4 regions of the Paenibacillus sp. NPDC057967 genome follow, and region 3 is predicted to be linked to each of the others. Evidence: predicted binding sites of a transcription regulator. Region 3 holds the regulator's gene; each other region holds the start of a gene.
The links. The regulator LexA, encoded in region 3, represses DNA repair genes until DNA is damaged. The targets are predictions, from matches to a motif close to CGAACATATGTTCG.

Region 1: the regulator LexA is predicted to act here: its motif matches at 6,798-6,811, upstream of recA (recombinase RecA).
Region 2: the regulator LexA is predicted to act here: its motif matches at 2,027-2,040, upstream of ACFVSO_RS14205 (DNA polymerase IV).
Region 4: the regulator LexA is predicted to act here: its motif matches at 2,597-2,610, upstream of ruvC (crossover junction endodeoxyribonuclease RuvC).

What each region holds. Positions count from the first base shown of each region.
Region 1 covers NZ_JBHVQB010000005.1:291,884-299,417, reverse strand. Annotated here, with positions in the region: gene ACFVSO_RS15030 (2-oxoacid:acceptor oxidoreductase subunit alpha) at 1-649, opposite strand, end outside; gene ACFVSO_RS15025 (dipeptidase) at 834-1,781, opposite strand; gene ACFVSO_RS15020 (stage V sporulation protein S) at 1,870-2,130, opposite strand; gene ACFVSO_RS15015 (TIGR00282 family metallophosphoesterase) at 2,294-3,088, opposite strand; gene rny (ribonuclease Y) at 3,167-4,717, opposite strand; gene ACFVSO_RS15005 (RecX family transcriptional regulator) at 4,901-5,611, opposite strand; gene recA (recombinase RecA) at 5,676-6,728, opposite strand; gene ACFVSO_RS14995 (competence/damage-inducible protein A) at 6,965-7,534, opposite strand, start outside.
Region 2 covers NZ_JBHVQB010000005.1:133,958-141,491, reverse strand. Annotated here, with positions in the region: gene ACFVSO_RS14215 (glycosyltransferase) at 65-1,135, shown strand; gene ACFVSO_RS14210 (hypothetical protein) at 1,281-1,754, opposite strand; gene ACFVSO_RS14205 (DNA polymerase IV) at 2,070-3,335, shown strand; gene ACFVSO_RS14200 (YolD-like family protein) at 3,332-3,661, shown strand; gene ACFVSO_RS14195 (DUF2515 domain-containing protein) at 3,826-5,217, opposite strand; gene ACFVSO_RS14190 (SOS response-associated peptidase) at 5,398-6,093, shown strand; gene ACFVSO_RS14185 (spore germination protein) at 6,210-7,534, shown strand, end outside.
Region 3 covers NZ_JBHVQB010000004.1:247,503-255,036, reverse strand. Annotated here, with positions in the region: gene ACFVSO_RS11560 (ABC transporter ATP-binding protein) at 1-436, shown strand, start outside; gene ACFVSO_RS11555 (hypothetical protein) at 571-768, shown strand; gene ACFVSO_RS11550 (YjfB family protein) at 881-1,057, opposite strand; gene lexA (transcriptional repressor LexA) at 1,220-1,840, opposite strand; gene ACFVSO_RS11540 (LysM peptidoglycan-binding domain-containing protein) at 2,071-2,373, shown strand; gene ACFVSO_RS11535 (DUF896 domain-containing protein) at 2,553-2,750, shown strand; gene ACFVSO_RS11530 (hypothetical protein) at 2,763-3,269, shown strand; gene ACFVSO_RS11525 (HAD family hydrolase) at 3,297-4,085, shown strand; gene ACFVSO_RS11520 (1,2-dihydroxy-3-keto-5-methylthiopentene dioxygenase) at 4,196-4,735, opposite strand; gene metH (methionine synthase) at 4,937-7,534, shown strand, end outside.
Region 4 covers NZ_JBHVQB010000003.1:537,048-544,581, forward strand. Annotated here, with positions in the region: gene ACFVSO_RS09835 (SpoIID/LytB domain-containing protein) at 1-337, opposite strand, end outside; gene ruvB (Holliday junction branch migration DNA helicase RuvB) at 361-1,365, opposite strand; gene ruvA (Holliday junction branch migration protein RuvA) at 1,391-2,023, opposite strand; gene ruvC (crossover junction endodeoxyribonuclease RuvC) at 2,020-2,523, opposite strand; gene ACFVSO_RS09855 (BofC C-terminal domain-containing protein) at 2,740-3,423, opposite strand; gene ACFVSO_RS09860 (LysM peptidoglycan-binding domain-containing protein) at 3,596-6,226, opposite strand; gene ilvE (branched-chain-amino-acid transaminase) at 6,985-7,534, opposite strand, start outside.

The DNA.
Region 1 (7,534 bases), on a different contig from region 3:
GGCAGCCAGCCGCGATGCTGCCAAGTCCGATCGCTTCATTGCCGATCATGAACAGCTTCTGCTTGCCGTCTGCTTCGTCCAGCTTGAATTCGTCCAGCGGTCCGCCCGCTTGCTCCAGCACGAACTCGGCGCCGCGCTTCACCGCTTCAATATTCTTCTCCACAATCGCCGGTCCTTTGCGGCCGAACTCTTCTTCCACCGCTTGGTTGAACACCTCAAGCGGCAGGCCGAGCAATGCCCATGATGCGCCGGAAGCTACCATGTTCTTCATAAGAGATGTGCCAAGCTCTTCGGCCATCTTCGTAATCGGCACAGCAAATAAGCGGGCGTCGATTCCATCCGGTACGGCCGGATCGAATTTGGCGTCCGCTACGATGACTCCGCCTTTGCGCAATTCGCGAGCATTCAGATCAATACTCTCCTGATCGAATGCGACCAAAATATCCAGATCATCCGAGATCGCCCGAATCGGCTTCGTGCTGATACGGATTTTATTATTTGTATGACCGCCTTTTATACGTGATGAAAAATGACGGTACCCATATAAGTAGTAACCTAGCCGGTTAAGCGCTGTGGAAAAAATACGGTCGGTACTCTCTACGCCTTCACCCTGCTGTCCGCCAATCTTCCAAGATAATTGACTTATCAAAATGCCCATCTCCTCTGCTTCATGAAGGTGCATGAAAATTCGACAACATTAAGCATTATATAATAGAAACGATTATAGTCACAACAATTTTATGTTTGAGGTCACGGTTTTGCAAGATGTAAACGCTTAGATAAAAGATAGTTTGTTTCGATCATTCCCATATCGCCGCGAGATCAAATTCTGTTTAGTTCACGGGGAGTTGTCCCCTCAGGAATGAGAGAGCATTCCCGGACAAGATGCCTTGGGCTTGCTCTGGGCTATATCTCTTCATCAGCGCCTCTTGCAGCGCCACAACTTGTCCAGGATGCGACAAGCCTTGCACATGGCGATCAATCCCGTCAAAGTCCGATCCAAGCGCGAGATGCTTCTCCCCGCCAAGGGCGCATATATGCTCTACATGGCGCAGCACATCATCGATCGTCACGTCGCCTGCAGCACGGACAAATTGCGGCACATACGTGATGCCGATCAATCCGCCGCTATCCATAATCGCCCTGATCTGCAAGTCCGTCAGGTTGCGGGGATGATCGCACAGCTCGCGCGCATTGGAATGCGATGCGACAATGGGCCTTGACGACAGTGAGGCGACATCCCAAAAAGCCCGTTCCGACAGATGCGATACATCGACGATGATGTCCAATCTATTGCACTCCTGTACAAATGCGGCTCCCTGGTCCGTCAATCCCCCGGACCTGGCTTCCATAACGCCGTCCGCCGCCCAGTTGGCATCATTCCATGTAAGCCCCGCTGCCCGCACGCCAAGCCGCTTCAGGAGCCGCAGCATCGATAGCCTGCCTCTCAGTCCCCCCACGCCCTCAAGGGACAATAGAGCGCCAATCTTGCCGTCCTGGATACATGCATCGAGGTCAGACACGGTCCGTATGATCCGCAGCTCCGGAAAGCTCAATATTTTCTCATAAAATAGATCTATACTTTCCAGGATCGGGTCCATGTCATGATAATCGGGACGGCTTGGCGATATAAACACAGCAAATGTCTGTAAGATGACATGACCTGCCTTGAGCCGGTCCAGTGTCACATCCAGAACACTCGGCTTATTTCCTTGAAAGGTTAATTCCCGGTCCCTCAGCAGCTTGGACAATACGTCACAATGAAAATCCACAATAGCCATAACCATTCATCCTCTCGGCTTATCTCAAAGCAAAAAACCTGTCTACGGGGTAAACAGGCTGATGTCGAGGCGTATACATGCGGAACCGTTAGCGCGGCTCCACTATAAGTTTAATCGCAGTCCGGTCTTCTCCGTCAATGACAATATCCGTAAACGCAGGGATGCAAATGAGATCCACACCGCTAGGGGCGACAAACCCGCGCGCAATGGCTACCGCCTTAATCGCTTGATTCAATGCACCAGCGCCAATGGCCTGAAGCTCGGCACCGCCGCGTTCGCGCAATACGCCAGCCAGCGCACCTGCGACGGAATTCGGATTGGACTTCGCTGATACTTTTAATACGTCCATAAAAAGTACCTCCCCTGGAATGTTGGATGGATTCCACTTCTAAAATACTATTCGAGAGAAGGCGAAAAATTCCTGCTTTTATCGCGCGAACTTTACTAACAGTTCTGAATTGTCTGATTTTTGCGCGCAAAAAAAAGACTGCTCACCCCGAGCAGCCTCCTCGCTACATTAGCAGCCATTCATCTTCCGTCAGCCGGATCTTGTTCATCTTGGTCGCTTTGCCGGTCGCATCATCGATCTGTACCGACAACCCGTGCAGATGCCACTTGCCTTCGTCCACGACGAATCGGGATGGAAGCTGGGTCAGGAAACGATGAAGCACCGCGCCCTTCTCCATGCCAAGCACGCCTTCCTTGGAGCCGACCATGCCAACATCGGTAATATAAGCCGTTCCTTCCGGCAATATCGTATCATCGTTCGTCTGAACATGCGTGTGTGTACCAAGCACGATCGATGCTCTTCCATCCAGGTACCAGCCCATGGCAATCTTCTCGGATGTCGCCTCCGCATGGAAATCGACGAGAATTGCTTTTGTCGTGTTCTGAGCTTCCTCGATCAGAGCGTCAGCCGTCTGAAACGGACAATCGATCGGCGGCAGAAACGCACGGCCTTGCAGATTGATAATGGCCAATTGCTTGCCGTTCGCCTTAATGATCGCCATCCCCTGTCCTGGCGCCTGCGGCGAAAAGTTGGCAGGACGTACGATTCTCGGCTCATCATCGATCCATTCGAAGATATCCTTGTTGTCCCAAGTATGATTGCCCATCGTAATCCCGTGAACGCCCCACTCAAAAAACTCGCGTGCGATGTTTTTGGTGATGCCCCGGCCAGCGGCGGCATTTTCGCCGTTTACAATAATGATGTGCGGATTGTATTTGTCGCGCAGTGCCGGCAATACTTGCTTCAGCGCGCTTCGACCCACATTCCCTACTATGTCACCAATAAATAATACATTCATCCTGCTATCCATCCTTTATAAGCCTGCAATGCAGAAAAGTGGCTGACAAGCAGCCACTTCTCCGAATGCATATGCATGTTACTTCGCGTATTCCACTGCTCTTGTCTCACGAATAACCGTAACTTTAATATGTCCCGGATAATCGAGTTCACTCTCGATCTTCTTCGTAATGTCGCGAGCAAGACGGAACGCTTCCGTATCGTCGATCTTCTCAGGCTGTACCATTACGCGCACCTCGCGGCCCGCTTGAATCGCGTAAGACTTCTCGACACCGTCGAACGATTCTGTAATAGCTTCCAGCTTCTCCAGACGCTTGATATACGTCTCCAGCGTCTCACGGCGCGCTCCCGGACGTGCTGCGGACAAGGCGTCCGCCGCTCCGACCAGCATCGCGATGACGGAAGTAGCTTCCGTATCGCCATGGTGAGAAGCGATACTGTTGATCACGACTGGATGCTCCTTGTATTTCTTGGCCAGTTCAACGCCAATCTCGACATGGGAGCCTTCCACTTCATGGTCAAGCGCTTTGCCGATATCATGCAGCAATCCTGCGCGCTTCGCCAGCGTAATATCCTCGCCAAGCTCCGCTGCCATCAATCCTGTCAGATATGCAACCTCCATGGAATGCTTGAGTACGTTCTGACCATAGCTAGTCCGATATTTAAGCCGTCCTAGTATTTTGATCAGATCCGGATGCAATCCATGAACGCCAACCTCGAATGTCGCCTGTTCACCATATTCACGGACACGTTCGTCAATTTCCTTGCGGGATTTCTCAACCATCTCTTCAATCCTCGCAGGGTGAATACGACCGTCCGCCACCAGTTTCTCAAGGGAAGTTCGAGCAATTTCGCGGCGAATCGGGTCAAAGCCTGACAAAATGACCGCTTCCGGTGTATCGTCGATAATGAGATCGATACCGGTCAATGTTTCCAAAGCGCGGATATTACGGCCTTCACGACCAATGATACGGCCCTTCATCTCTTCATTAGGCAAGGTAACAACGGATACCGTCGTCTCCGCCACATGATCGGCCGCACAACGCTGAATCGCCAGCGATATAATGTCACGTGCTTTTTTGTCTGCTTCTTCCTTCGCTTGCTGTTCAATTTCCTTGATCATTTGTGCGGTCTCGTGACGTACTTCCTGCTCGACATTGGTCAAAATAATTGACTTAGCGTCCTCCATTGTTAAGCTGGAAATACGTTCAAGTTCGCTAAGCTGCTGCTTATAAATGGAGTCAATCTGCTCTTGTGTTTCTTCGATTCTTTTCTCCTTGTTGGCTACAGTTTCTTCTTTGCGTTCTAGCGCTTCTAATTTTTTATCCAGCGACTCTTCTTTCTGGAGCAGGCGTCGTTCCTGACGTTGCGCCTCATTGCGCCGCTCGCGGATGTCTTTCTCAGCTTCTGCACGTAGTTTGTGGACTTCGTCTTTCGCCTCGAGTACCGTTTCTTTCTTCTGTGCCTCTGCGTCTTTCTTCGCAGTTTCTACGATTTGGACCGCAGCTTGCTCAGCGCTTGAAATTTTCGCCTCGGCAATCGACTTTCGAGTAAAATAACCAATCCCAAAGAAAATTGCGCCAACAAGGATAAAGATCGGAATCAAGATCCAGATGCTTACATCTCCCATCTTGTTCACCTCCTTGCTGCATACACCAAGGCATTGCTTGGGATGTTATTAGGTTTTCAACCGGTTTCATACCGTTTCATCATGTTCCATTTTGACGAAATAAATCGTTTCGAATCAACTTTTGGAAGAAAAATCGATTCAAAATTGTGAAGGAATACAACCTCATTTTATCTTTACATAAAATCAGTTGTCAAGCAAAACGCCATCATCTTCCTGCTCCCCACTATCCTTGTCCTTCCACTCTATGCCGCGAATGGCTTCGCGCACGATATCTCCAGGAAATCCCCTGCGCAGCAGAAATGCCATCAGCTTGGCCTTACGCTGCTTCGGGTCGCCTTTTACTGACCTGCTTTTCTTCTCCGCCAATGTTTTGGCCGCATCCAGCTCGCTCTCGTGATCCAGCTCTGTCACCGCTTCCGCTGCGACTTGTTTCGGGACACCACGCTGTTGCAGTTCCTGCCTGATCATCAGCCTGCCCTTTAGTCCGCTGCGCATCCGGCTTGTTACGAATTGACGCGCATATTGTTCATCATCCACAAGTTGTTCGGATTCTAAACGGTTCAGCGCATATTCAATATTGCCCTCTTGAAGCTCCTTGCGTCCCAAATATTGAGCAATCGCTTTTCTCGTCCGCGGCTTGGTGCCCAAATAATAAATGGCGAGCGCATAAGCCTTATACCGCTCGTCTTCATTCCGAATATCCTCCAGCTCAGCTTTCGGAAGAAACTGCCCTTTGAGCAGTCTGAAGCGAATCATAATATCTTCATGTACAGAAAGCAACGGCTCCTCTGTCTCGGGATCAGGGAAGATCACGTATCGCTTCTTCTCCGCGCGGTCCCGCTTGACTGTCCCGATGATCCACCCGTCTTCATGGTCTATCCGGTCCATGCCCATGGTTACTTACCTCCCTATACAAAAACGTCGCCGCTCCCCATGGAGAGCGGCGAACGCGATACAATTATTCTTCGTCGAAATCCAGATCGTCCTCATCTTCATCAGCGGAGAAATTAGCTGGCGTAGCGGTTGCGGACAGGTTGCTGGCTTCCCGGATTTGCTTCTCGATTGCAGCCGCAAGCTCTTTGTTATCTTTCAAAAATTGCTTGGCATTCTCACGTCCTTGGCCCAGACGTTCACCGCTATACGAGAACCAGGCGCCGCTCTTCTGAACAATATCCTGCTCTACGCCGATATCAATCAAGCTGCCTTCCCTGGAGATGCCTTCACCGTACATGATGTCGATCTCGGCTTGCTTGAACGGAGGCGCAACCTTGTTCTTCACGACCTTGATACGGGTACGGTTGCCGACCATATCATTGCCTTGCTTCAGCGTCTCGATGCGGCGTACGTCCAGACGCACGCTGGAATAGAACTTAAGTGCGCGTCCGCCCGGTGTCGTCTCCGGATTGCCGAACATGACGCCGACCTTCTCACGCAACTGGTTGATAAAGATAGCGATCGTCTTCGACTTCGAGATAGCGCCGGACAGCTTCCGAAGCGCTTGCGACATCAGACGGGCCTGCAGGCCGACGTGAGAGTCACCCATGTCGCCTTCGATCTCCGCCTTCGGCACGAGCGCCGCAACGGAGTCAATTACGATAATATCGACTGCGCCGCTTCGCACAAGCGCTTCCGCGATCTCAAGGGCTTGCTCGCCCGTATCCGGCTGCGAAAGCAGCAATTCGTCAATGTTGACGCCCAGCTTGCTGGCATAAAGGGGATCCAGCGCGTGCTCCGCGTCAATGAAAGCGGCTTGTCCGCCGATGCGTTGTACTTCTGCAATGGCATGAAGGGCAACGGTCGTCTTACCTGACGATTCCGGTCCGTATACTTCAATTACCCTGCCTCTCGGCAATCCGCCGATGCCGAGCGCGATATCTAGAGCAAGCGAGCCGCTAGGCACGGTCTCAACCTGCATGTGTGTCGATTCACCCAATTTCATAATGGAGCCTTTGCCAAATTGCTTCTCAATTTGACGTAGTGCGTTATCTAATGCTGCGCGACGATCCGCCAACCCACTCACATCCTTCACTATTTATACTAGTATGATACCTTATTTCGGACTGGTTGCCAATAGTTTTTTCGAACACACATTCGTAATTTTTGTTCTCACGCCCTCCCCTCCACTCCCATCCAGCGGCGAAGAAGACATAAAAAAACCGCAGCAAAGTAATCTTCGCCACGGTTCTTCCGGTAATTAGGACTAATTATATCGTCTGCCTCGACATTTGACAACAAAAATTTCACTTTTTATGCTTGCAGGGCAAGCCAGAGCCGGTATAGCGCCGCCTTCACAGCGCGCAGCCGGATCATAGAGCGACCGCCGCTCAGCTTCGCCGTATAGACCACCGGATCCTTGCCCCGCTCTGCTACCGCGAAATAGACGAGTCCGACAGGCTTGCCTTCCGATTCCGCCGGTCCCGCTACGCCGGTCAGCGATACGCCGAAGTCGGCATCGGACATCAGCCGTACGTTCTCGGCCATCATTGCTGCCGTAGACTCGCTGATTGCACCAGGCGCCTCCGGGCCTTCAAGCTGGGTCATCGGGATTCCGAGCAGCTTGTTCTTCATGACGTTCGTATAGGTGACAACGCCTCCTACGAACTCTCCGCTGCTGCCAGGCACGTTCGTGACGAGCTCGGCGAACAATCCGCCGCTGCAGCTCTCAGCGCTTGCCAGACGGCGTCTGGAGCTTCTGAGAAGCTTTATAATCGCCTCTTCGATTGGAATGTCCGTTTGGGCATAGAGATGCTCCCCGATGCGTTCCTTAATCGCATCGACGGTGGCATCAATCTTCTTATCCGCCTCTGCGGAAGTCCG
Region 2 (7,534 bases), on a different contig from region 3:
TGGCGCGGGCTAATACAATGTACTGACGAAAAAGCAAGAACAGAGAGGGAAAGGTTGTGACAGCTTGAACAGCATCAGCTTGTGCATGATCGTCCGCAATGAAGAAGACAGCCTGGGGCGCTGTCTGGCATCCGTCAAGGATGCGGTGGATGAGATCGTCATCGTAGATACCGGCTCGACAGACAAGACCAAGGAGATCGCAGCTTCGTTCGGAGCCTTTATTTATGATTTTGAATGGATTGACAATTTCGCGGCAGCCCGCAACTACAGCTTCGAGCAGGCAACTAAGACGTTCATCCTGTGGCTGGATGCCGATGACGTGATAGAGCCGGAGGATCTCGCCCGCCTGAAGGCGCTGAAGGAGAAGGAAGAGCTTCCGTATGACAGCGTGACGATGAACTACAATTTGACCTTTGACCATAACGGCAATCCTGTCTTCAGCCTGAAAAGAAACCGTCTGGTCCGCCGCAGCCGCGGCTTCCGCTGGATCGGTCCCGTGCATGAATACCTAGCCGTATCGGGCTATACCTACCATAGCGATATCGCGGTGACGCACCGGAAGGAGCGGCGCCATACCGACCGCAATCTTCGCATCTACTTAAAGCGTCTGGAGGGCGGAGAGGAGTTCTCCCCGCGCGATCAGTATTATTTTGCCAATGAGCTTCGCGATCATGGCCGTCTTCAGGAGTCAGCCGACTGGTATGAGAAGTTTCTGGTATCGGGACTTGGCTGGGTGGAAGACGAGATCGCTGCCTGCATGAAACAAGCCGATTGCTTCGGACGGCTGGGACAGCCGGATCGGCATATTGCGTCGCTGCTGCGCACGCTGAATTATGACCTTCCTCGCGCCGAATTTTGCTGCCAGCTCGGAGCTGTCTTCCTGGAGCAGAAACGTTACCAGCAGGCCATCTACTGGTTCACGCAGGCGACGCGACTGGAGAAGCCGAAGGATATGATGGGCTCCACGGATAATGCCACATGGACCTGGCTGCCCCATCTGCAGCTGACCGTCTGCTACGACCGGCTTGGTGATCGCGACAAGGCCATCGAGCATCACCGCATCGCCCAGAGCTACAATCCGAAGCATCCCAGCATCGTGTACAACGAGAAGTTTTTCAGCAGCGCAAAGACCTGATACACGGCGCGAACTATTCGTGAAAAAAGCGGCGTCCTCCCTGTCGCAGGGGGGCGCCGCTCTGTATTTCTTTTATCGGACAGGCCAGGGGGCTGGCCATACCAAAAAGGCGGCGTCCTCCTTAGGGAACGCCGCCTTTTTGATACTAGTACATGCCTGAGAGCGCTTCTTGCCATTCCGGACTTTGAGCCGGCTCATCGATTTGCTGAAACCTTGTGATGCCAAAATCGGCCAGACTTCCTTTGAAGAAAAATACAACTTGATACTCCCTTAGTTCCCCCTGCTCCTCAAATGTCAGCGTGACTCTCCCGACCGGCAAGCTGTCATCATTTCGTACCCTCAGATTTTTATAAGAAACAGCGTGGACCCCTTGTTCCTGCAGATCCCGGACTTTCTGGGCCCAAGCCGTGTTAGCCTCACTCTGCTCCCGCTTGTTCTCCCCATTTTCCTCACCAAAGTGTATGTTCGTCGAAGCTGCCTCCAGACTGCCAGCTGTAAGATTGCTGAAAAAGGAATGCGCGACATATCGCCCATACAGCACATCCCAATAATTCAATCCCGCGACAAGAATAAAAAATAATATAACTGCCCCGATAAGTGTTCTTTTTAAAGGCTTCATCCCACAACCTCACTCCAGCCGATCAGCCCGCCTGCAGCAGTCTGGCTCCTTCGTAATGACGTTTCCCACCCTTAATTATACTCCGCTGGATTATGAATACAAATCTATGAGATTAGTTGGAAAGCCTGCCGTATGCACCTTTACGGGCTGCATGCTGCGCAATTCTTCTCCAATGCAGAGGGGACGCCGCTTTGCGTCGTTGTCAATAATAACCACTTAAAAAAAGATAGCACACGATCGTATGTTCTGTATATAATAAGCATATCATATAGAGAACATACATTCGCATTATTAAGGGATAGGGAGGCAACAAGCATGGCTCGCGACAGAGTAATCATGCTGGCCGACTGCCAATCATTCTACGCTTCCGTCGAGAAGGCGGAGCATCCGGAATACCTTGACCGGCCGCTCGTCGTAGCGGGTGACCCGAAGCGTCGCTCCGGCATCATATTGGCAGCCTGCCCCATCGCCAAGAAGTACGGTGTCACAACGGCCGAGAGGCTGGGCGATTCACTCGCCAAGTGCCCGGACCTGGTCATCGTACAGCCGCGCATGGCGCTGTATATTGACATTTCGCTCATGATTACACGCATTTATCAATCGTACACAGACCTCGTCGAGCCTTATTCCGTCGACGAGCAATTTCTAGACGTGACCGGCTCCCTCCATCTGTACGGCTCCGCCGACGAGCTGGCCGCACTCATCCAGAAGCGTATCCAGGAGGAGACGGGCATCTACACCCGCTTCGGCATCGGGCCGAACAAGATTCTGGCAAAGACGGCCTGCGACAATTACGCCAAGAAGAACGATTCAGGCATCTACACGCTTACATCAGATAAGCTCGCCACCACGCTGTGGACACTGCCCGTAGCAAAGATGTTTATGGCGGGAAGCCGCATGACCCGGCATTTCAACGCGATGGGGCTGGAGACGATCGGCCAGCTCGCCGCGACGCCGCTGGAGAAGCTGAAGACGCTTATGCGCCGCAAATTCGGCCGCAACTCCGATATTAACGCGGAGCTGTACTGGCGGATCGCGAACGGTCTCGATGACAGCCCCGTTACGCCTGGCACGCATGAGACAGCCCCGACAACGATCGGTCATATGATGACTCTTCCGCGGGACTACGGAAGCCTGGAGGAGATCAAAGTCGTGCTGCTGGAGCTGACTGAGCTTGTCTGCCAGCGCTGCCGCAGCAAGAGCTACATGGGACATGTCGTATCAGTCGCCTGTATGGGCGCCGATTACAGCAAGCCAAGCGGCTTCAGCCGCCAGATGAAGATGGACGATCCAACTAACGTGACGAATCAGGTATACCGCTATGCCGTCCAGCTGCTGAAGCGGCACTGGGACGGACTGCCCGTCCGCAAGGTAGGCATCAGCCTGTCCCAATTCGCCGCGGACGATGAATACCAGCTGTCGCTGTTCGAGCCAGACCGCGAGAAATGGATGGCGCTGGAGAAGGCAACGGACGCCATCAAACGCAAGTATGGCGATGCCAGTATCGTAAGGGCGGTCTCGGCCACTGACGTCGGCCAAGCGAAGGATCGTTCCAGAAAGATCGGAGGACATTACAAATGAGGAAGAAGCTTGAAGGCAACGGACTATGGGAATCCAGCCGCATGATGCTGCCGGAGCATAAGACGGCAATCAACGACCATTCGGAATCACTCAAGCGGCGCCAGCGAATCGAGCTGGACGAACAGGAGTGGGAGCATGTCTCGCGGGTCGTCTCGGAATCACTGCTCAGACGGCAGCCTATTGCCGTGCGGCTGTTCCACCCCGTCGAGCTGCTGACCGTCATCGGCATCGTCGACCGCGTCGACGAGCTGAAGTGCCGTTTCATGGTTGACGGCGAGTGGTTCCCGATTGGAGATATCGAGGGTGCCGCGCTGGAGAAGCAGTAGGCTCCATTGCATGGCGGCATCGAAATGCAACTGCAACCCACAACATAAGAGCAAGCATGTCACGTGTTCGACTATGTGCCATGAATCCGCACAAAACCCCTTGCCGTACACCAATAAATCTAAAAACCAAGCAGCCGCGATCCCACCGGACCGCGGCTGCACCATTATGAAGACGGCTGCGTACCTTCCTTGCTAATTCCTTCGCCTGGCACAGGCGATTCACCCCGCTGAACCGCCAGAACAGCAAGCTCCAGCTTGCTCAGCATCAGCCCGTATTCATTTGTGAGCTCGAAGTTGCGGGGCAACGGAAGCTCGCGGAAGTAAGGAAGGACCGCATCCACGCTATGAAACCAGTCCCCCTGCTCCGCAGGTTCGACGGGATGATCCTTCCAAGCTGCTTGCAACGAAGGGCTATAGATACGCGAAGCGCCCTTCTTCAGCCGCCCGCCCAGCAGCTTCTCCTCATAGATGCGGCGGGGCGGTTCATGCCGCACATCCTCATACAGCAAGGCGGCATAGTCGCTGCGCGAGCCGCTATGCTTCACCGCAGCCGCGAAGCATCTGGCCCCGTCGAAGACGCGGGGAACGCCGAAGAGCATTGCATAGAGGCGTTTCCCGAATTCAATACGCTCCTGAATGTCGCGGAAGTCCTCCAGAATAAGCCCCGCAAGCTGGAGCCCATCGCCATTCTCCCCATCGCAAGCCTCTTTCCCGCCGCCGCTCCCGTAAGGAAAGAGCACGCCGTTCAGCTGCAGCAACGACTGAAGGCCGAAGAACAACGTATGAAGCACGCGCTTCTCGTAATATTCGTTCCGTACGACGCGGCTCTCGATATAATGCTGCTCATTCACAATAAGGGCTGTGGTCAGCAAAGCAGAATCCTTTTCACGCCAAAACAGCTTCCATACCGGAAGCATAAACTTCGATACGCCAAAGGCCGGCAGCAGATGGAACAGGCTGCGTCCCAAGACCCGGCTCCACTGGTACAGGAGAAGCTGCGGATACGCATCCTGGAAGATCAGCGCGTTCGCGCGCTCCAGGAAGAGGAAGACGTCGCGCCGCTGCTCCTCCGTGAGCAGCCGCGGCAGCCATTCCCCTTGAAGGTCGGTCATATTCCACCCGCCGTTGCGGGATACGAGATGAGCCAGCAGCGCCCAATGCAGCTCCGGGGTACGGAAGTACATATTACGGTAAGCTTCCGTCCTCGTCACATTGTTGCGGTTCGCCTCTGCCGTCTCTGTCCGAATCCGCTCAATAAGCATCTGCTCATCGGCTGTCCAAGGAGTGCCGTCTACAGCGCCATGTCCCTTCTCGCCGTCGGCATGCCCGGATGCAAGCTGCTTCGTCCATACTTCCTTCAACCGGGCGACAGCAGCAGGCGATAGCTTTAGCGGCTCCGCCGATTCCAGCATATCGCTGGACGCGCTCATCGCCTTCCACTTTCCCGTCGCATAAGCCAGCGCTTCGCCGGGCAGCGACAGCAGATGCCCGAGCCATCCGCCGAGCCCGGCTCGCTCATCCCGATCTTCGCTCCCGGGCTTCTTCTCCTCCTCCATCCACTGCTCCTCCTTCCAAAAAAACCGCTCTTACCATTATCCGCGAATGATTGGCACCTCATACCGAGCGGAACACACATACCGTACCGTATGCGCGAGAGTGACGGCTTGCTTCTCGCAAGAGCCGAATGAGAAAGATATAATGAAGAGGACAAGTTCCGTTCCAAGGAGGACACAGACATGTGCGGACGCTATACGGTAACCATTACGCTGGAGGAATTAATGGTGAGGTACATGATCGAGGAGACGAACGTCCCCTTTCATAAGCCCAAATACAATGTCGCCCCAGGCCAGCATGTGCTGGCGATTATTAACGACGGCAGCCGCAACCGGCTGGGCGAGCTGAAGTGGGGCTTCGTCCCTTCATGGGCGGATGATCCAAAGGTCGGCTATACGATGATCAATGCGCGTGCCGAGACAGCCGCTTCGAAGCCGGCGTACAAGAGCGCTTTTCAGAAAAAAAGATGCCTTCTCCCCGCAGACAGCTTCTACGAGTGGCAAGCGACCGCACGCGGCAAGCAGCCTATGCGTATCAGGCTCAAAACCGGATCTGTATTCAGCCTCGCCGGCCTATACGAGACATGGACATCCCCGGGCGGCGAGCGGATCAGCACCTGCACCATTCTGACCACTACGCCCAATGAAGTCGTCGCGCCTATCCACGACCGGATGCCCGTCATCCTGACTCCGGAGCAGGAAGCGGTCTGGCTGGGTCGCGAGAAGCAGAACATCGCTTTGCTAACCTCGCTGCTGAAGCCCTATCCTTCGGATCAGCTTGAAGCCTATCCCGTCAGCCCCGCCGTAGGCAATGTACGCAACGACGACCCGTCGCTGATCGAACGGCATGAGCCAGGCGGACAGTTGGAGCTATGGTAATAAAGGATCGTTCATCATCAGATTATCCCCTCTCACCCCCGAATTCCGCATACAATCACTCCCTCAGGGAAAAGATGTAAATACTTTTGACATCTCAATCCTGGGAGGAGAACCGCATGAGGAAATCGCCGAATAATAAAGACCTCCCGCCCAACCACTCGTCAGAGAATTCCGGGAAACAAGCGGGAGAGCAGCTCATTGCCGCATCACTCGCCGATAACCGTGAAGTGCTGGAAACCGTATTTGCCCAATGTACTGATCTCAAAATCACGACCTGGACCTACGGCCCCGGCTTGGCATATTCGGCCTCTTCCGTTTATTTTGATACCCTTACCAAATCCACGCCCACCCACTATGTAAAGGATACGCTGCAGAACCTGGTGTCGCACGAGCTTGGGCCTGCTTCCGAGTTGACCGTGCAGGATGTCAGCCGTTTTTTCGAGCAGCAAGGCATCGCCTCTCCCCATGTTGAACTGCTTGCGGAGATCTCTGCTGTAATCGCAGCCATTCTGGACGGCAAGGTCGTTTTGTTTTTTGACGGATGGCCCAAGGCTCTGACTTATTCCGCCTTCGACGTCGAGCAGCGCCAGGCATCAGAGCCGATTACCGAGCCTACTGTTCAAGGCCCTCACGTCAGCTTTATCGAAAGTCTGGAACGCAATATCGGCGTCATTCGCAGTCTGTTGAAGTCGCCTCATCTCAAATTCGAGCGCTTCATATCCGGCGAGCATGTCCAGCGGACGGTATCCTACGGTTATTTGGATGGCGTCGTGAAACCAGAGATATTGGACGAATTCAAAAAAAGAGTAGGCCAAATCGGCAATGAAGAAATCGTAGAAGTGTCCTATCTGGAGGAATGGATCGGCGAATCTCTGTATTCCCCTTTCCCGCAGGTCAGGTATACGGAGCGTCCCGATACGGTTATTGCCGCCTTGCTGGAGGGCAAGATTATCGCCATGGTGAACGGAAGCCCATCCGTGCTCATATGTCCAGGCAGCTTTATTGAATTTTTCACCAACAGCGAGGATTATTATTATCGCTCGATCTTCTCATCCTTGATTCGGATTTTACGGATAGCCGCTTTCGTCATTGCTCTGCTGCTGCCCAGCACCTATATTGCGCTGTCTACCTTTCACTCCGAATTGATTCCGACCGTTCTTTTGCTTGCAATCCTGAACACGCGAGAGGGCATCCCGTTCCCGGCATTGGTCGAGGCTTTGATCATGGAGTTTTTCTTTGAGCTGCTGAGGGAAGCGGGAATCCGGTTGCCGCGGCCCATCGGCTCCGCCGTCAGCATTGTTGGAGCGCTCGTCATCGGCCAAGCCGCCATTCAATCGCAGATTGCCTCGCCGGTTATGGTCATTGTCGTCGCTTTGACAGGCATCGCATCGTTCGCCCTGCCTCACTACAATATGGCGATTGCGCTGCGGATCTTGCGGTT
Region 3 (7,534 bases):
CAGCGAAGAAGCGAATACCGCTTCCTTCATCGATAAGCTGCCCCAGGGCTGGGATACTGTCCTTGGTGTTCAATTCGACGGCGGCCATGAGCTGTCCTATGGTCAATGGCAGCGTATCGCGCTGAATCGGGCTTTCTACCGGGAGTTTGAGCTCATTGTATTGGACGAGCCTACTGCTTCGCTTGATCCCATGACCGAAGCGGCTATCTTTGAGAACCTGATGAAGTTAACGAGCGGCAAAACATCGGTTTTTATTACTCATCGGCTTGGCAGCTGCCGGTTTGCAGATCGTATTCTGGTGCTAAAGGATGGCCGTCTTGTGGAAGAGGGCCATCATGATGCATTAATGAGCCGGAATGGCGAGTACGCTGCGATGTTCCGCAAGCAAGCGGGCTGGTATACGAAGGAATGGGAGGAGCAGGCGCTTGGCGTGTAACCGCCGGTGCTGCTCCTTTTTCAGCTGGCCTCACGTCTTGCGATTAACGGCTGAAAATAGTTAAAAACTTCATGTGACACGAACGTATGTTTTGGATATAATAAGAACATACATTCGTTCAGGCGGTGATTGGCATGGAGAGATTTCTCGGAAAAGTTGTACAGCTCATCTACATCGACAGGAAGAGAAATGTATCGATTCGTAATGTGCGGATTATTTCGGTAAAGGGCAAGCAATTCAAAGCTTATTGCTACTCGGCTGGGGCTATGCGTATCTTTAATGAGGATCATGTGGTGGATGTGGAAGTCTCCAAACAAGCCGGTAAAGCGTAGCAGGAAGAGATACGGGTTAGTTTTGGCAAGACGGAGTCAGACATTGGTCTTAGGTACTTCAACTGAAAAAGGAAACCAAAAGAAAAACCCGCAAACATCGCGGGTTGATTCATTACGCTCGAAGATCCAAGTTTTGACCGAGATTAGGGTCGAGGCTCTTGCCGATCATGTCTGCCAGCTGTTGTCCTTGCTGTTCAGCTTGTCCTTTGGCGATGCTAAGCATCTTGATGCCTACGGATTGGGCCAGCTTTGATTGGCCTAATGCTATCGATAATGCGCCAATATCCAAGTTATACACCTCCTACTAGCTATATCGGCAACTGACCTGTAAGGATGAAGGTACGATTCGGCAGTGTGGTGAACGAAGGGTGGAGGATTTAAGATAATATCCTTTATAATAAAAGGCTGCTGGAATGAATCATTCATTCCAGCAGCCTTCTTCTTGTGTAAATTAGTGAATATCGCGGAACAATCCGATGACCTTGCCGAGAATCGTGACGTTCTTCAGGCGGATTGGCTCCATCGTAGCGTTCTCTGGCTGGAGACGGATATGATCCTTCTCCTTATAGAACGTCTTGACGGTTGCCTCATCATCCTCCGTCATTGCAACAACGATCTCGCCGTTGTTCGCCGTCTGCTGCTGGCGGACGATGACGTAGTCGCCATTATGTATGCCCGCTTCAATCATACTTTCGCCGATAACGTTAAGAATAAAGACCTTGCTGTCCCCCACATAATGGGAAGGAAGGGGGAAATAATCCTCTATGTTCTCCGTAGCCGTAATCGGAATGCCGGCGGTAACCTTGCCCACGATCGGCACTTGCGCGACTGGAAACGGAATGACGTTGTCATTGTCGTCTTGGTTCAGGATCTCGATAGCGCGAGGCTTGGTAGGGTCGCGGCGGATGAAGCCTTTCTTCTCCAGCCTGTCCAGATGGCCGTGAACGGTGGAACTGGACAGCAGACCAACGGCTTCTGCGATTTCCCGAACGGAGGGCGGGTAACCCTTCTCCCGAACTTCCTGCTTGATAAATTCAAGGATCGAATGTTGCCGTTTGGACAGCTTCGACACGTACATCATCTCCATTCTTCTTATTGTGTCAAATTATAACACAGAACCGCAGTTCGTACAAACATAAGTTCTTAAGCACAAAGGTTCGTATTTTTCTGTTGACTGGAACATTTGTTCGTGTTAATCTGAGAACAGAACAAATGTTTGGGGTGCTGATTATGATGATAATGAATCCTTCTTCATACCGTTCCATCCACATGGAACCTGACACATCCAAGAATACGACATACATGAGCGTAATTAGCGGCTGGATGAAGTCGAATGGCTTGCGGATCGTTGTAAGCTTACTGATTGCTCTGCTGCTCTTTACAAGCTTTTTGTTATTGGGAACAAAGGCATCTGGCACAATGGAGCCATCGGGTCAGGAACAGGTGGTGACAGTAGGAAGCGGAGACTCCTTGTGGTCGATTGCTAGCCGATATGCAGAGAGGCATGACGATGTAGGTTATCTTGTCTATACCATTAAGAATCGTAACAATTTGACTGACACATTGATTATTCCGGGACAACAGCTGATCATTCCGGATCTATAATAGAAGATAGTGCAAGAAGCGCTGCAACCTTTGGGTTATAGCGCTCTTTTTTTGTCTCATTTTCTGGTATACTAGTAGAGTTGAGTTCAAATGGAGTCATTCCTGTAACCTTGATTCATGCAATGCGTAATGTCATGGTAGGGAATGAGATGTTTACAGCTAGAGGGGAGTTGAGACACATGGATATCGATAAATTGATCGCACGTATTAACGAGCTTTCCCGTAAAAACAAAACGGTAGGCTTAACGGACGAGGAAACGAAGGAGCGCGACGAATTGAGGCAGCGTTATTTGAACAACTTCAAAAGCAACTTCAAGCAGCAGCTCGATTCGATTAAATACGTCGAAGACGAAGAGGACAACAACACTAAGCATTAGGGGGTACCAGCCTTGTCAAGGTCATGGGAACGCAAAGTACGTAAAAACATGAGCAAGGTTAATCAGGTCCGCAAGAAAAGTGGCGGAGCGCCGGTCGTATTCAACGCCGAGAAAAAGGATCGTTATTCGGGACGCAACTATGTATTTCCGATCTTGCTGTTGGTTTTTGTCGGATTGTACAGCTTTGTGATGCAAGGCGATCCCAAGTTTGAGGCAACCACCATGTATTGGGTCACCGTAGCCTGCTATATTATTTTGGCGGCCCTGTTTTTCCTGCGGAAGCCTTATTTAACGATCGGCAAGGATTATGTCCAGTCGCGCCGCTTCACAGGGGACAAGCGTCTGAATGTTGCCGACATTAAAGGCATTCGCGTGCAAGACGGATATGTCACGATTATGCCTCAGAAGGGCGCCAGCTGGACGTATTCTCGTTTGCTGAACCGCTTCAAAACCGAAGAAATGGCCGAGAAGCTTAAGGCGTTTGCAGCTGCGCACAATATAGCGTTCGACGAAAAATAATTGATTCATGGGGGAGTAGAGACCATCATGTCCAAACAGGCGGTATTATTTGATCTGGATGACACGTTATTGTGGGATGACCGCAGCGTGAAGGAAGCGTTCGAGGCCACTTGCAGAGCGGGAGCGGAGGCTGCGGGCGTTGATATCGTCGAGCTTGAAGCGGCTGTCCGCAAGGAAGCAAGAGAGCTGTACGAATCGTACGAGACTTTTCCGTTTACGAAAATGATTGGAATTAACCCGTTTGAAGGGTTGTGGGCGAACTTCGCGGAAGGCGAGCAGGAGGAATTCCGCAAGCTTCAGCAGCTTGCGCCGAATTACCGCAGAGAAGCTTGGACACGCGGACTTAAGGCGCTGGGTGCCGATAATCCGGAGCTTGGGGCTAAGCTGGCGGAGCAATTCCCGGCAGAGAGACGCAAGCGTCCAATCGTCTACGACGAAACATTCGCTGTCCTCGACAAGCTGAAGGGCAAATATAAGCTGCTGCTGCTTACCAATGGTTCTCCTGATCTTCAGAAGGAGAAACTGGACGGTGTGCCGGCACTTATTCCTTACTTCGATCATATTATCATCTCAGGGCAGTTCGGCGAGGGCAAGCCGGCTGCGTCCATCTTCAAGCATGCGCTGGAGAAGCTCGGCATCGAACCCGATCATGGCATCATGGTGGGAGACAAGCTGACGACGGATATTCTGGGCGCGAACACAATTGGCATGACGTCTGTCTGGATCAATCGCCATGGCATGGTGCGTAACGATGAGATCGTACCTACGTATGAAATCATCAACCTGGAAGAACTGCTCCAGATTTTGGAACAATAATCCGAATACGTTATAACTTGATACGCAATCATTCCTTCTAGAAATAAAAACAAGCCCCTTACTCGGCCTGTTCAGCCGGGAGGGGCTTGCTTCTTTATTCCAATAGGGTCTTACTTCGTGAACGCTGGGTCCGCGAATGGGTGGGCAATCCAGCCCTCCGTCTCGATAAAGAGGCGAACGGCTACGATTTGGCGATTTTCCATAAGCGTGAAGAAATGCGCTTTATGCTCCGGTACGGAGATAACGTCGCCTGCTTCCAGCTCAACGTCGAAGTAGCCGACATCCTCTGTTCCTTTAATAATGAAGATTCCGCGTCCTGCTGTAATGGCACGAACTTCATCTTCTGTGTGCGTGTGGACATTCTCGAATTTCTTCAGCAGCTCGTCAAGATTAGGAGTTGCGTCGGACAGGGAGATGATGTCCCAAGTTCTGTAACCGCGACGTGCGGCAAGGTCGTTAATTTCGGCTTCATACGTTTTTAGAATTGCAGCTTTCTCTTCATCGGACAGCACAAATTTATCTTGTAGCTCCTCGGATAGCTTGCTTGGATCCCAATGCTCGTACAGCACCTCTTGGCTGTCCAGAAAAGCGCGAACGTTTTCTTCTCCTTTAATCCGTTCCTCTGTATTGCGAATGCGAATTTCAGCCATACCATTCCCTCTTTTCCAATAGAAATTAAATGATATAATGATTATAATTCAAATCAAAGCGATTGTCGATGGAAGTTCCTTTTCAGTATAAGGTGATTCTGTTAAACTATTTGGTAATGATTTTGGGAAGGGTGTAGCACATTGTCGAGACAGAAATTAGAACAATTGCTCAAGGAGCGTATCCTCATTCTGGATGGCGCAATGGGCACCATGATTCAGCAAGCGAATTTGACAGAAGACGATTTCGGTGGCGCAGAGCTGGATGGCTGTAACGAAATGCTCGTGCTGACGAGACCTGATGTCATTTCATTAATACATGAGCAATACCTGGAAGCAGGGGCCGATATTCTGGAGACCAATACGTTTGGCGCTACCAGTGTGGTTCTGGCCGATTACGACATCCCGGAGAAGGCGCGCGAGATTAATCTGGCGGCTGCCAAGCTGGCGCGCGAAGCGGCTGACAAATACAGCACGCCCGAGAAGCCCAGATTTGTAGCGGGCGCGCTTGGTCCGACGACCAAGACATTGTCTGTAACGGGCGGCGTAACGTTCGACGAGCTGGTCGACAGCTACTATGAACAAGCGCTGGCGCTCATCGAAGCTGATGTAGACGCGCTTTTGCTTGAGACATCCCAAGACACCCTGAACGTGAAAGCCGGCAGCATAGGCATTCGCAATGCCTTCGAGACGCTCGGCCGTGAATTGCCGATCATGATTTCCGGCACGATTGAGCCGATGGGGACGACGCTTGCCGGCCAGTCGATTGAATCCTTCTATATTTCACTCGAGCACTTGAAGCCGATCTCTATTGGTCTGAACTGTGCGACGGGTCCCGAATTTATGCGCGATCATATTCGGACGCTTAGCGACATTGCAAGCGCAGCAGTAAGCTGTTATCCGAATGCCGGCTTGCCGGATGAGAACGGCAACTATCACGAATCGCCGGAATCTCTTGCGATGAAGATGGCTGCATTTGCAGAGCAAGGCTGGCTGAACATTGCGGGCGGCTGCTGCGGCACAACGCCTGAGCATATCCGTGCAATGTCAGAAACGATGGCGAAGTTTGCCCCTAGAACGAAGCTTGGCGAGCATTCCGACGCAGTCTCCGGCATCGATACTGTATTTATCGAAGCGGATAATCGTCCTATTATGATTGGTGAGCGAACCAATATCTCCGGGTCACGCAAGTTCAAGCGGCTTATTAAGGAAGAGAAGTTCGACGAAGCATCCGAGATCGCCAGATCACAGGTAAAAGGCGGGGCGCATGTCATTGACATCAACCTGCAGGATACCGATATTGACGAGGCGTATGCGGTGCATAACTTCCTGCCGCAAGTCGCGAAGAAGATCAAAGCACCGCTCATGCTCGATTCCACCTATGATCATATTATTGAGCTGGGCCTAAAATATTCGCAAGGCAAGGCGATTATTAACTCCATCAACCTGGAGGATGGCGAATCGAAGTTTGAGAAAATCATTCCGTTGATCCACCGCTATGGCGCTGCAGTCGTCATGATCCTGATCGATGAGCGGGGCCAGGCTGTATCTCGCGAAGCGAAGCTGGAAGTAGCGGAACGCTCCTACAACTTGCTGGTGGAGAAATACGGTCTTAATCCTGCGGATATTATTTTCGACCCGAACATGTTCCCGGTCGGCTCCGGCGATCCGCAATATATCGGCTCAGCGGTTGAGACGCTGGAAGGCATTCGCATGATCAAGGAGAAGTATCCGAAGACGAAAACAATTCTGGGTCTCAGCAACATCTCCTTCGGCTTACCGGATGCGGGACGCGAGGTGCTTAACTCGGTCTACCTGTATCATGCGACCAAAGCGGGTTTGGATTATGCAATCGTGAATACGGAGAAGCTGGAGAGGTACGCTTCTATTCCAGAGGAAGAGCGCAAGCTGGCTGAGGAGTTAATCTACAACACGAATGACGATACGCTTGCCGCGTTTGTCGCCGCCTTCCGCCATAAAAAGGTTGAGAAGAAAGAGAAGATTTCAAACCTGACACTGGAGGAGCGTTTGGGCTCATACGTCGTGGAAGGAACGAAGGAAGGCTTGATCCCGGATCTGGACGAAGCGCTTAAGAAATACGCGCCGCTTGAAGTTATTAACGGACCGCTCATGAGAGGGATGGAAGAGGTCGGCCGGCTGTTCAACAATAACGAGCTGATCGTAGCAGAGGTTCTGCAGAGTGCAGAAGTGATGAAGGCATCGGTGACTCATCTGGAGCAGTTCATGGAGAAGTCGGAATCGTCGGTCAAGGGCAAGATCATTCTGGCTACGGTCAAAGGCGACGTGCATGATATCGGCAAAAACCTGGTCGAGATCATCCTCTCCAACAACGGTTATAAAATCATTAATCTCGGCATTAAGGTACCGCCTGAGCAATTGATCGAAGCGTACCGCAACGAAAAGGCGGATGCGATCGGATTATCCGGGCTGCTCGTGAAATCAGCACAGCAAATGGTCATTACAGCGCAAGACTTGCGGACTGCTGGCATAGATGCTCCGATTCTCGTCGGCGGCGCTGCACTTACGCGGAAATTCACCAAGACAAGAATTGGCCCGGAGTATGACGGTCTTGTCCTGTATGCGAAGGATGCGATGGACGGACTGGATATTGCCAATAAGCTAATGGACCCTGCGCATCGGGAGAAGCTGGAGGAAGAGCTTGCAGCGTTCAAGGCCGCAGGGGCAGCATTGGAAGAAGAAGTGAAGCCTATGCCACAGCTGACGCGTGCCGTCCGCTCCAAGATTGATCCCAATGCCCCCGTATTCGCGCCGCCGGATTTG
Region 4 (7,534 bases), on a different contig from region 3:
GATAGATAGCCCATGCATTCGCAAAGTTCGCCGTCTCGACCAGCTTAACTTTATAATCGTCTACGGCAAAGCGCACGCTTCTGTTCGCCTCAACGTTGAACCATTCTTTAATGCCCGAAGGCTCTCGCGTGCCAATCTTGATTCCACCAGCAGACTGAAAGGTGGCCGCAGCCGTCATCGACTCATATTTGCCCGGCAATTGAAGGAACATCGCAACTCTGATCATATCTAGCGCAGGGACCGCAGCCCGTGTAGGCTGGACCGACAAGGTCGATACCAGCACCAGCAGCGCAGCAGTCGCCAGAGACAGTCTTTTCCATGAAGCTTTAAACGTCATTCTGTTCTCCTCTCTCATACCGCTTAATTTCGTTTCGGCACAGGCAAGCCCAGATGGGTATAAGCGCTGTCCGTCGCAATCCTTCCTCTCGGCGTACGCTGAAGGAATCCGATTTGCATCAAATACGGCTCGTATACATCCTCGATCGTTTGGCTTTCTTCCCCGATCGTCGCCGCAATCGTGTCCAACCCGACTGGTCTGCCCGAGAAGGTCGTCATCATGGCATGCAGCATTTTATGATCGATATGGTCTAGTCCCATGGGATCTACTTGAAGCAATTCAAGCGCAGAGCGGGCGATGTCATGTGTAATGACGCCGTCTCCCCTCACCTGGGCAAAGTCTCTGACCCGCTTCAGCAGCCGATTGGCGATCCGTGGCGTCCCTCTGGAGCGCATCGCAATCTCCGCCGCGGCTTCTCCGACAATCGATACATCCAAAATCTCGGACGCGCGCGATACGATAAACGCCAGCTCATCCACCGTATAGAACTCCAGACGGCTTACAACCCCGAAGCGATCCCGCAGCGGCGCCGACAATAGTCCGGCTCTCGTCGTCGCGCCGATCAGCGTGAACGGCTGCAGATCGAGTCTTACCGAGCGGGCGCTCGGACCTTTGCCGATCATAATATCCAGCGCAAAATCCTCCATAGCGGGATAAAGCACTTCCTCTACGGTCCGGTGAAGCCGATGAATCTCATCGATGAACAGGACGTCTCCCTCCTGCAAATTCGTCAGCAGGGCAGCCAGATCGCCAGGCCTTTCAATCGCGGGTCCAGACGTCGTTCTGAGGTTAACCCCCAGTTCATTGGCGATAATATTCGAAAGCGTCGTCTTGCCCAGTCCCGGAGGACCGTAAAGCAAGACATGATCCAGCGCTTCCTTCCTCATCTTGGCGGCTTCAATGTAAATGGTCAGGTTTTCCTTAACCTTCGACTGTCCGATATATTCGGCCAGATACCGCGGACGCAAGCTTAGCTCAACGGCTTGGTCTTCCATCATCAGGTTGGCGGAAATAATTCGATCATCCATCGCTTGCTGTTACCTCCTTCTTCCGTTACCCTTTGAACAATTGCTGCAAGGCCCGCTTCATAAGCGAGTCTACAGTGTCATCCGCTTTCACGCTATCCTGCAATCCATTCCAGGCCTTATCCAGCTCTGCGGCTGTATAGCCGAGCGCAGCCAGCCCCTCCCGGGCTTCCTTCCACGCCGTGCCTGCTCCTTGACCGTCGGCATCGCCTGCAAGCTCTGCTCCGAATCCGGCAGCGGTAAGCAAGCCTCCCTCCGGAACAGCAAAGAGCAGCTTGTCCTTAAGGTCCAGTATCATGCGCTGTGCCGTCTTCTTGCCAATGCCAGGCAGCTTGGTCAGCAGACCTATGTTCTCCTGCTGGATCGCCGAAACGACGGACTCCGGCTTGCCCGCAGACAATACCCCCAGCGCTACTCTTGGTCCAATGCCCGATACATCCAGCAGCTTGCGGAACAGCGTCTGTTGCTCCCTCGATTCGAATCCGAACAGCAGAATGGCATCCTCTCGCACATGATGGTGAATAAAGACCGTCACAGCTTCATCCTTGGCTGCAAAGGCATAAGGATTGGGGACGAACACTCGATAACCAATATCCCTGACATCCATTACAATGTATTCTGCTTCAATATGTACAACCGGCCCGCGCAAATAGTCGATCACGACCGCTTCACCTCGTTTATTTTCTGTGTCATGACAGCAGAGTGCGCGTGGCAGATTGCCACGGCAAGCGCATCCGCTACGTCGTCAGGCTTCGGAATAGCCGACAGCTTGAGGAACATCTTCACCATTTCCTGCACCTGCCTCTTCTCCGCCTTGCCATATCCGACGACCGACTGCTTCACTTGCAGCGGCGTATATTCCGCAACCGGCAATCCTCTCTGCGCGGCTGCCAATATGATGACGCCCCGCGCCTGGCCAACCGCAAACGCTGTCGTCACGTTGCGATTGAAGAACAGCTTCTCCACCGCGACGGCATCCGGTTTGTACCTGTCCATAAGCGCACTGGCTGACTCGTAAATTTGGACAAGCCTCTCCTCCGGCGGCGTATGCGCTTCTGTCGTAATGGCGCCGTACTGCACAGGCATGAGCTTATGTCCTGCTTTGTCTATAAATCCGAAACCCGCAATCGCAATACCCGGGTCAATTCCTAAAACGCGCAATTCGCCAACTCCCTACCAACCTATCAAACTAAATAAGACCTGTCTATTATTATAGCAAAACTTGCCGTGAATGAGAACGGACGTTTGATGTTTCTAATGAGTGATTACAGATTAAGAGTCTAGCCCACCAAATATAGACGCAACAAAAAACCTCTCTTCGCCAATCTCTAGAGAGGTTGTATTCTGTGGCAACGCCGCTTTTGCAGAGCTTGTCCGCTAATAAGCTTCTTTCATTGCTCTTTCGTCACGCTGAACAGCATAGTCGCTGAACGTCGACAATACACTGTTGTATTCATCGATATCATTAACCCGAATACCTTGATTCAGCAGATCCAGCTGCCGCTGAGGCAAGCTGCTCTCCATATAATGAATATCCAATTGAAAGAAGGTTCGCATCACCTTTTCTTCTTTTGGCATGCCGTCGAATAAGGAGAAATTCCCTCGCTTATCTACACCGAAATGCGCATGCTCCCGGCAATAATCCGAGATGTCCTCAATGCGGTGCACCAACATCACCGTTTCATTATCCTTTTGCAGCACCGCGTTCCATTCTGGATGATCCGACAGCAGCATCACGACCTCATGAGAGCTCAATTGTCCGATCGGCTCCGTTTCTTCTCCGCACACGTAAATGCGCTGCAGAACGACAGGAACGGCTTCTTTCCGTTTTTTCAAATACGGTATAATGGACGGCTCCATATTCATATATGCCGATTTCATCTCTATGTCTTGTTCGGCTTGTGAAATCCCCCATCTACCGTCCATTGCATGCGCCGATACAGGCATTACGGCAGTTGAAACGATCAGAATCCAGCATATGAGCCCGCCTAACGTCCAGAGCGGTCTGCGGTTTCTGCGCAGCCTTCGTTTCAATTGCTTCCACAGGCTGAATGTCATCATGAGGAAGCCCCCTTTATTACGTTTTCCGATAGTCTGCTCCAAAGTTGTATAATTATTCAAATCAAGTAGCGGATAGCAAAAAACCAAACCGATCGGTTGCTTCCTGATCGGTTTGGCTGTATTTCTAATATGCAGTTTTGCCGCTTCGAATTAAATGATCAGCTTAATGCTGCTAACGATTCAGCCACGGCCGGCTGCCGTTTTTTCTTTTCTTTTTGCTGCTGGGAGCAACGGTGCGAATGACCGCTTTTTTGCCTTTTTTGCGCGGCTTGCCGGATGCGGAATTTGTTTTGCCGGTCGTGCCCGTCAACTCATCCTCCCGCTTCCCTCCACAGCCGCAATCATCCTTTGATTTGCCTGCAGGCCCTACAGGCGCAGCGTTGTTCGCCCATCCGGGATACGGATAGCCGCTTGGGTAGCTGTTCAAGTAGGCGTTTGGGTTGCTATTCGGATAGCTGTTTGGATATCCAGCATATCCCGGCGGCGGGTACATAGCGGACAGAGCATGCGTGCTAGAGTATGGCGAAATGCCCGCGTTCGACGCGTTGGACATCGGCGAGAACATACCTGCGTTCGGTGCATTCGACATCGGTGAGATCATGCCTGTATTTGGCGCATTCGACATTGGCGAGATCATGCCTGCATTAGGGCCAAAGCTTGACGGGGATAAAGCTGTATTTTCGCCCATTCCATAATAGGAAGGATTACCGCCATGGCCCCAGTCTGGACCTGCCCCGTATGGCATAATGGATGAATTCGGATAGCTGGACATGAACGTTCCCGGCGGACAATCGTAAGGATACATCGGTTGTGTCTCCGAATATGGCGCCAGATTTGGCTCGGCATTTACACTGTAAGGCATTACGCTGTTCGGCATGGCATAGGGCTGAACATTCGGAGCATTGGCTTCCGGATAGTTCGGCAGGTCGTAAAGCGACATGACGTCAGAGGCCGGCATGCCGTATTGTTGGAACAGGTCGATGCTTTCCATATACTCGGAATTAGATGCTTGAATTTTCTTCTCTACCGGCTTTTCAATAGGCAGCGGTTTTTTACCGGCGTATGGCATCACTTTGGTCGCAGGCGCATTGGACAATGGACCGATATTGGCATTTGGACCAGCATTGGACGACAATGGCGCAATATTATCTGTGGACTGCGGCGCGATGTTCGAGGACATAGGGCCCATGTTACCCATGGATAGAGGCGCTACATTCGAAGACAGCGGACCTACGTTGCCACCAGACAGTGGAGCGATGTTCGATGACATCGGGCCCATGTTACCCATGGACTGCGGCGCAATGTTCGATGACATCGGGCCCATGTTACCCATGGACTGCGGCGCAATGTTCGATGACATCGGGCCCATGTTGCCCATGGACAGCGGTGCGATGTTCGATGACATCGGGCCCATGTTGCCCATGGACTCCGGCGCGTAGTTCGATGACATCGGGCCTACGTTGCCCATGGACTGCGGCGCGTAGTTCGATGACATCGGGCCCATGTTACCCATGGACAGCGGTGCGATGTTCGATGACATCGGGCCTACGTTGCCCATAGACTGCGGCGCGTAGTTCGATGACATCGGGCCCATGTTGCCCATGGACTCCGGCGCGTAGTTCGATGACATCGGGCCTACGTTGCCCATGGACTGTGGCGCGTAGTTCGATGACATCGGGCCTACGTTGCCCATAGACTGCGGCGCTATGTTCGATGACATAGGGCTCATGTTGCCCATGGACAGAGGTGCTACATTCGAGGATAACGGCGCAACCTTACCAGTACCTAACGGTGCTACTTTACCAGTGCCTAACGGCGCAGCTTTACCAGTACCTAACGGTGCCGCTTTTGAAGCCAGAGGAGCTACTTTTCCAGTAGCCATAGGCGCAATGTTACTGTTTGGCGCCATATTCGACGACAGCGGAGCAATATTACTGTTTGCAAGCGGTGCGATATTGTTTTCGGCTAAAGGACTTACATTAGATGATAATGGAGCTACTTTTCCAGTAGAGAGTGGCTCTTGTTTTTTCGCTGCAAGCGGTTCTATCTTCGTGGCCAGCGGCTCAACCTTCTTCGATGCCAGAGGCTCTACTTTTGTTGCGAGCGGCTCTACTTTCTTAGCAAGCGGCTCGACCTTTTTCTCTGCGACTGGCTCGACCTTTTTCTCTGCGACTGCCTCGACCTTTTTCTCTGCGACTGGCTCGACTTTGGCGGCAGGCGGCTTAGGAGCTGGAGCTGGCGGTACGGGAGAGACGATTGGAGCCGTCGGTTTTTTCTCCGTCACAGGAGCGGTATTTTTCTTCTCCGTAGCAAGGCCTGTGAACGTTTTGCCGACTACTGACGGGGCAGTAGACAATTTGCCTACAATGCCCTGAACGCCTTGCATAAGGGAAGACGGATGAAGCGGATGCGTTGGCGTTTTGCCGCCAGTGCTTTGTTGAGTCACGGTCGGCGGCACCTGCGCATCGGCTTTAGGTATGTTTACAACTTCTCCTGTCAGAAGCACGTTTGGGTTTTTGAGATGCGGGTTCGCATGAATCATCGTGGCCAGCGGAACACCCCAAGCCTTGGATAGCTTCCAAAGCGTATCTCCTTGTTTGACGACATGCTGATGCATGATATCCATTCCACTCACTCCATTCTGTGCAGTAGGGGTCGATGGAATCTTCAGCTTAGTACCTACCTCCAGCATATCCGGATTGGTTATGCCCGGATTGAGCTTCAAAATTTCTTCGAGCGGCACATTATACTTCTGACCGATAAAGTATAAGGTATCGCCACTTTTGACCATATGGATTCTCACTCGCCGATGACCTCCTGTCACGTTCTGAATAACTTGGCAAGGCTAATGCCCGTTATCAATCTCTACATCCTATGCAGATCATGGGCTGGTGTCTCCACTTTCTTGAAAAAATTAGTCTCGCGGCATAAGGAGACAGTTGGTAAGTTGAACGGACGAGAGTAAGTAGATGGGATGGTCTTATTTGAGCAAAAAGCGCGGCCTATGCCTGATTTAGGTCGGTCGAAGCGACTTGGAAGTCGTAGTAGGGATACAGCATTTACTTGAACCAGCCAAATGAAGAGAATCACATCGCTATATAACCCTAATTTGCCAAAAGCGCAGAGTGTTCGGAAACAGTGCTGCCAAGCAACACTAAATTGCTGAAAACGATGGAATGGGGGAAATAACGCCGCCTCAAACTACTAAATCTCAGAAGTCACGATAATCTCCGAAAGTAACTGATTACTGGTTTTAAGTCGGTCAGGCCGACTTAAAACTCGCAGGGCCGACGCAACGGGTATTTTAAGTCGATGATACCGACTTATTGCTCCGAAAATGGCTGATCACTAGTTTTAAATCGGTGAGGCCGACTTAAACTCGCAAAGCCGACGCATCGAGCATTTTAAGTCGATCAAATCGACTTACAAACCTCCCACGTACCGACCACACAGCGCTACATACGCAAAAACAACCCTTCACCGCATGCAGGAAGTCTTGTGCTTCGCGCACAAGCTTCTCTCCAATCGATCAAAGGGTTGGTTCTTATCTTAATATCCGGTCTACTCGTACACCTTTACGCCGTCAACCTTAACGATACTGCGGAATTCCTGCAGCAGATGGGTTGTGATGGGGCCGGCTTGTCCGGAGCCGATCTTGCGTCCGTCGACCTCGCGCACGGCGATAACCTCGGCGGCCGTTCCGGTGAAGAAGACTTCGTCGGCAATATAGACGTCATGCAGCGTAAACGGCTCTTCTTTCAGCTTGTAGCCGAGCTTGTCGCACAACTGCATAATCGCTCCGCGAGTGATGCCCTCCAGCGCTCCTACATAACAAGGCGGCGTATAGACGGTGCCGTTCTTAGTGATGAAGATATTATCGCTGGACCCTTCTGCGACATAACCTTGCGCATTCAGCATGATCGCTTCGCCGACGCCTGCCAGGTTAGCCTGGATTTTGACCAGTATATTATTCAGGTAGTTGAGCGATTTGATCTTCGGATTCAGCGCGTCCGGAATATTGCGGCGCTGCGACACCGAGACGGAGACTAACCCGTTCTTATAGGCCTCCTCCGGGTAGATCGACAGCTGTTCCACAATATTAATCACCCAA